DNA from 3 places in the Bacillus sp. V33-4 genome. Region 2 is predicted to be linked to each of the others. Evidence: predicted binding sites of a transcription regulator. Region 2 holds the regulator's gene; each other region holds the start of a gene.
The links. The regulator LexA, encoded in region 2, represses DNA repair genes until DNA is damaged. The targets are predictions, from matches to a motif close to CGAACATATGTTCG.
Positions count from the first base shown of each region.

Region 1 (2,277 bases), on a different contig from region 2:
ACAGAAGCAGGAAATCCCCATTCAGTTTGCTGACGACAATTGTTGAAAGCGGCTCGCCAATTGGTGTTAAAGTGGCTCCCAAGCCGATTGAAAAACAGGAAATGATCACAAGCCGCAATTCCGATTTTCGATCTAATCGGAGGAAAGTGACGATATTTACAAGGACTAATGCGGCAATGATCGCGGTGATGACACTTGAAAGGAAGCCAAGGACAATGACGACGAGGGCGAAGAATAATGGATAAGGTATGGATTTACCAGTTTTGCTAACTAAGTTTTCAAAAGGTCTTAACAGCCATTTGAACAGCAAACCCGCAATAAGAACGGTTATTGCAATTTTAATAGGGTCTTCCAATGCTTTCACCATCAAAGGCCTGTCCAACACCCCGCTGAACAAAACGGCAGCAACCCCCATTGAAAATAAGAAAATTTCGAGGTTATCCTCAACGGCTTTCATTGTAAATGGAAGCACCAGCACAAGCAGTAGAATAATGATTAATCCAGTCATCTTTATACCTTCTCAATTGTTAATTTAATATAATTCCAAAAGAACCATCCAAGCTTGTCTAATATGTACTATATTATGGGCTGAAAAGAAAAATGACCCCGTAAATCATTTAGCAGGAACTATTTATGTTATAGTGCCTTCAAATTATAGAGCTGTATAAAACGATAGGAACTAACGTTCGCTATGTAAGCGGTAAATATGATATCATAAGTTTAGTTGAAATCATTTTTACAACTAAGAACTTTAGCTGCGCGCACATGTGGGAAATCTCAAACCATAAAAAGCTGAAAAGCATTTAGAATGAAACCAGTTACTATTTGCCAAACGCAGGCGATAAAATTTTAATCATATGCTGTGCTAAAATAATATAAGAGAAAGATAGCTTTATTAGGAGGATGGGGAGATGTCTGTTCGACTATTAATCGGGCGTTCCGGGAGCGGTAAGACGGAGACATGCCTGAATGAAATACGCGAGAGATTATTTCAGGAACCGGATGGCGATCCGATAATTTATCTTGTACCGGAACAGATGACATTTCTTTCGGAGTACAGGCTTGTGACAACGCCTGACCTGGGGGGAATGATCAGGGCGCAAGTGTACAGCTTTACACGTCTTGCATGGCGGGTCCTGCAGGAAACGGGCGGCATCAGCCGTTACCATTTAAACAGCATTGGAATAAGCATGCTGATTCGAAAAATTATTGAAGAAAACAAAGACGAGCTCACCATCTTCCAGCGTGCTGCTGATAAAAACGGTTTTATCCAGCAGATGGAACAAATGCTCACAGAGTTTAAGCGGTATTGTATAAATCCGGAGGAACTCGCTGAAAAGCATGCAGCTTTGGCTGAGAATGAACAACAAAAACGGATTGATATTCAGGATAAGCTTCATGACCTTGAATTAATATATAACCATTTTGACGAGGCAATGGCCGGCAAATATACCGATTCAGAGGATTACTTCAGGTTGTTCACCGAACAAGCCGCTTCATCTGGATACTTGAAGAACGCCGAAGTGTATATTGACGGGTTTTACAGCTTTACCCCCCAGGAGTACTTGGTGATTCAGCAGCTTATGAAGCATTGCAAACGGGTAACGATTACGCTGACGCTTGATCAACCATTTCATGAAACAGCCCCGGATGAGCTGCATCTGTTTAGAATGAGCGGTGAAACTTGCCAGACGCTGTATGAAATCGTTAAGGCTGGAAACATTGAGCTGGAGCCGGAATTCATTTTAAACGAGCAAAAGCGCTGGGAGCATCCATCACTTAACCATCTCGAAGCGCATTTTGATACAAGGCCTGCTCAAGCTTTCCAGGGAGCGGCCGCTGTTACGATCGTACAGGCAGCCAATCGAAGAGCGGAACTGGAAGGCGTCGCCCGTGAAATTAAGCATTTAGTCCGCGATAAAGACTATCGTTTTAAAGACATAGCTGTTTTAACGAGAAACGGCAGTGACTATCATGAAATTATTGAAACGATTTTCCATGATTACGGCATTCCTTATTTTATCGATCAAAAAAGAACGATGCTGCATCATCCGTTGCTTGAGCTGATTCGCTCAAGTCTTGAAGTGATCGTTGGAAATTGGCGTTATGAGCCTGTATTCCGTGCCGTTAAAACGGAATTATTATATCCGCTTACCTCTAATCCGGCGCAGCTTCGTGAACAAATGGACAGGCTTGAAAACTATGTGTTGGCGTACGGGATTCAAGGAGACAAGTGGACGAAGCGGGAGCGCTGGGTTTATCGGCGCATCAGGGGCT
Region 1 covers NZ_PGVC01000006.1:26,881-29,157, forward strand. Annotated here, with positions in the region: gene CVD23_RS03015 (DUF1646 family protein) at 1-508, opposite strand, end outside; gene addB (helicase-exonuclease AddAB subunit AddB) at 912-2,277, shown strand, end outside.
Region 1: addB (helicase-exonuclease AddAB subunit AddB) is a predicted target of LexA. The motif match lies at 676-689, and genes of this name have one in related genera.

Region 2 (2,277 bases):
TTAAGTTCATCATCGTCTTTCATTTTTCAGACGATGCTGATTCGGTAAGCTATATTTCCGGTTACTATAAAGACAAGTACGGCGTTTTTCATGAATATGGCGTCTTCCCGGACGGATCATTTAAAGATTTATCAGAACACGGAAGTTATTTAGTGAATGCTGGTGGGGGTATAGAGCAAACTGGTTACTAAAAATCAATTCTTAGTTTGAAAGATTGAAGAAAGGTGATTCTGAACATGCGGAGTCATCTTTAATTTAGGTTAAGGCTCAAATTTGAGTTGCAATCTGGATGACAAGATCTACTTTTTTTCATTATTGGTTTCAAAAAAAAATCCGTTGAAAACCTCAACAGATTATAGTTCAGGCTATTATTCTTTTTTGCAGTTGTCCGGTTTTTTTTCGGGCAAAGAGTCTTGCTGCTCCTGCCATTGTATTAATTCTAATTTTCTGATCAGCGCTTCTCCACCTAACCCGGCGACAATCGAAATAAAGAGAACGTTCAACACTGAATTGATCCCCGAAGATAAAACGAGAAGAGCTGCCGACATTGCCCCCGTTAGAAAGTCCTCAAAAAACCCTAAATAAATAAATTTCTTTGTTTTCCGTGGCATGATCATTTTGCCCTTGCTTTTAACATGTCCAATAACCCCGGCAAGCCCACCAAATAACGTTGCGAAGACAATGTTTTCATACATACTTCCTTCACACTCCCACGGTCGAATATTTGGAAAGACCCTAGGTTAATTCTTGCTGTATATTTATTATAATTGTTTTCCTTTCTTGATAATATATGTAAATATATCGAATTTTCTGATTAATTTTTGTGGTCCATGATTACTATAAATGGCAAGAGACTGGATATAAAGATTCATTTCTGCCTTTTTTGTAACCTTTTGCACTAAGATATATTTAGTTGGCAAGAATAGTGTCACCAAAAAGCCAAAGCAAGCCATTCGGCTTGCTTTCTTTAACAAATAAATTAATGGATATGGCGGTATACACCGATTACCCTTCCAAGTATCGAGACATGGCGGAGGATGATCGGTTCCATGGTGGAATTTTCAGGCTGGAGGCGAAAAAAGTCCTTCTCTTTAAAAAAACGTTTTACCGTCGCTTCATCTTCTTCCGTCATTGCTACGACAATGTCCCCATTATTTGCGGTTTGCTGCTGCTTCACAATCACATAGTCGCCATCAAGAATCCCTGCTTCTATCATACTATCACCCATGATTTCAAGCATAAATACGTGATCATCCGCCGGAGCAAGCCGTTCGGGAAGTGGGAAGTATTCCTCAACATTTTCAACGGCTGTAATCGGCAGACCGGCTGTTACTTTACCGACAATCGGGACACTTCTCACATTAATCTGCGGAATGTGTGCTGCTTCATCTAACTCAAGTATCTCAATTGCACGCGGCTTTGTAGGGTCACGGCGAATGAGTCCTTTGCTTTCAAGCCGTGCAAGATGACCATGGACGGTTGAGCTGGAAGCAAGTCCTACTGCCTCGCCGATTTCCCGTACGGAAGGGGGATATCCCTTTTTTTTCACTTCTTCTTTAATAAAAGAAAGTATATCTTGTTGGCGTTTCGATAGTTTTGGCATAACTATGCACCTCGTTATGGTTATTGTTGAATTAAGTATAGCATGTATGTGGACAGTATACAAACATAAGTTCGAGTTTTTTTGTTGACATGAAACAAACGTTCGATTTATAATCAATTTAACAAATACGAACATATATTCTGAAATGGAGTGTTTTGAAATGGAAACGATGAGAAAACTATGGTCCAACTACTATTTTGCTATCCTGCTTATTTTGTTTAGTTTTGCTACAGCTTTATTAATTAACGGACCCGACGAAGGCGAAAACTATATGAAAATTAAAGTGGCGGAAGGCGACACTTTATGGACGCTATCGAACGAATTCTCAAATGAACACTCATTGTCGCCACAACAATTTGTCAGTTTAGTAGAAACGCTTAACGGTATCAGCGGGGATCTAATTTATCCTGGAGATGAAATTGTGATTCCCGTAGGTGAATCACCGGCGGATGATATTAAAATTTATGCCGGTGAATAAGGAGCATTAAAAAAATGAATGCTATTCTTTACAGCCGGGTCAGCACGACCAAAGAATCCCAGGAAACTTCCTTGCTGAGGCAAGAAGAAGAGTTAATCAATCTTGCTGAAAAATACAAATATCATATTATTGCTTCTATTAAAGAACGAGCAAGTGGTTATGAACTCGACCGGGAAGGAATCCTTCAACTACTCAC
Region 2 covers NZ_PGVC01000018.1:47,641-49,917, forward strand. Annotated here, with positions in the region: gene CVD23_RS07150 (hypothetical protein) at 1-191, shown strand, start outside; gene CVD23_RS07155 (DUF4257 domain-containing protein) at 369-695, opposite strand; gene lexA (transcriptional repressor LexA) at 980-1,603, opposite strand; gene yneA (cell division suppressor protein YneA) at 1,764-2,081, shown strand; gene CVD23_RS07175 (YneB family resolvase-like protein) at 2,096-2,277, shown strand, end outside.

Region 3 (2,277 bases), on a different contig from region 2:
TTGAAAAGTTCTCTGAGCACTATTACCGGGCAACGCTCGATATGCTTGTTTCTCAGCAGGCGTTGATCCAGGAGCTAAGCAGTCCGGTTATACCGATTTCCGATGACATTGGCGTGCTGCCGCTGATCGGTGATATTGATACCCGGCGGGCGAAGATTATACTGGAATCGACCTTAAATCAATGTATTCAAAAGCAAGTAAAGCATTTATTTATCGATTTGTCAGGCGTGATTATTATCGATACAATGGTCGCCCAACAGATCTTTCAAGTGATCGCTGCATTGCGAATTGTCGGCGTCAAAACGACTTTATCCGGTTTGCGGCCGGAGGTTGCCCAGATCGCGACGCAACTTGGCGTCAACTTTAAAGATGTAGATATTCAAAACAATCTGGCGCGGGCTCTTCGTAAACTGGGATTCAACCATTCCTAAAGCAATTGTGAGGGTTTACAGCTAATTATGTTTAAAAGAGGTGTGGCTATTGGCTATTAAGTATTTATCAGCCCTTATATTGCCTGGACTGCTGGTGCTATTTTTCGCCAGGGTCACATACAGTAATGTTATCGGCTTAGTGTTAACCGTTGCATTAATTGCAGCTTCTGTCTATAAAGGCTACACGGATTCGTTCCTGTTGATCATTGTTGATGCTTTCTCATTAACAGCAGGATTCTGGTACGCTAAAAGAATGAAACAAAAGATAAAGAAAAGTGCTTAAAAAACCTGCCCGGGGAAGCCGCTGGCAGGTTTTTATTGTCGTGTTTAGAATCGTTACCCAGTATAAAGGAATCTACCTAGATTAGGCATTGGTCAAAAAAGGTTAAATCTAACCATTTTTGGAAAAAACGAATATCCGTTCGCATTTTATTGGTTTGTTTTAGGTGTTTTGTGGTAGAATGTTGATATGAGTTTTTTGATGAAAACCTATAAAACGATCTTTTGTTTCTATATTTAAGGAAATGAGTAGATTGTTTCGATATATTTCTGTTTTGTTTGAAAAGGAGGTTTGTTTATGAAGGACCAATTTGAGTTAGTCTCGAAATATTCCCCGCAAGGCGACCAGCCGGAAGCGATTAAAAAAATCGTTGCCGGACTCAAAGCGGGCGAGCGTTACCAGACCTTGCTCGGGGCAACCGGAACAGGGAAGACATTCACGATTTCCAATGTTATTAAGGAAGTCAATCGACCTACGCTCGTTATTGCTCACAACAAAACACTGGCCGGACAGCTATATAGCGAGTTTAAGGAATTCTTCCCGAATAACGCTGTGGAGTATTTTGTAAGCTATTACGACTATTATCAGCCAGAGGCATATGTCCCGCACACGGATACATTTATCGAAAAAGATTCAAGCATCAATGATGAAATTGATAAACTGCGCCACTCTGCGACTTCTTCGTTATTTGAGCGGAAAGATGTCATTATTATTGCCAGTGTTTCCTGTATTTATGGTCTCGGTTCCCCGGAAGAATACCGGGAACTTGTTGTATCGCTAAGGTCAGGAATGGAGATTGAACGTAACCAGCTGCTCCGGCGTCTTGTTGATATTCAATATGCACGAAATGATATTGATTTTAAACGGGGAACATTCCGGGTTCGCGGCGATGTCGTTGAAATTTTTCCTGTCGCAAAGGATGAACACTGTTTGCGTGTTGAGTTTTTTGGAGATGAAATTGACAGGATTCGTGAAGTAGATGCTTTGACAGGTGAAATTATCGGCGAGCGCGACCATATTGCGATTTTTCCTGCTTCCCACTTCGTTACCCGGGAAGAGAAAATGCGCAAAGCAATTGAGAACATTGAACAAGAGCTGGAGGAGCAATTGGCGAAGCTTCGTGCCGAGGATAAGCTATTGGAAGCACAGCGCCTCGAACAACGGACCCGTTATGATCTGGAAATGATGCGGGAAATGGGCTTTTGCTCGGGTATTGAAAACTATTCCCGCCATTTAACGCTGAGAGCTGCCGGGTCAACTCCTTATACTTTGCTTGATTATTTTCCCGAAGACCTCCTGATTGTAGTCGATGAGTCTCATGTTACACTCCCGCAAATTCGTGGTATGTACAATGGTGACCAGGCCAGAAAGAACGTCCTCGTTGAGCATGGTTTCCGCTTGCCATCTGCGCTGGACAACCGACCGCTCATGTTTGATGAATTTGAAGAACACGTCAATCAAATTGTCTACGTATCCGCTACACCTGGACCGTTTGAGATAGAGCATACGCCGACAATGATTGAACAAATCATCCGGCCAACCGGACTGCTTGACCCAACCATTGAA
Region 3 covers NZ_PGVC01000001.1:709-2,985, forward strand. Annotated here, with positions in the region: gene CVD23_RS00005 (STAS domain-containing protein) at 1-431, shown strand, start outside; gene CVD23_RS00010 (CsbA family protein) at 481-714, shown strand; gene uvrB (excinuclease ABC subunit UvrB) at 1,009-2,277, shown strand, end outside.
Region 3: uvrB (excinuclease ABC subunit UvrB) is a predicted target of LexA. The motif match lies at 843-856, and genes of this name have one in related genera.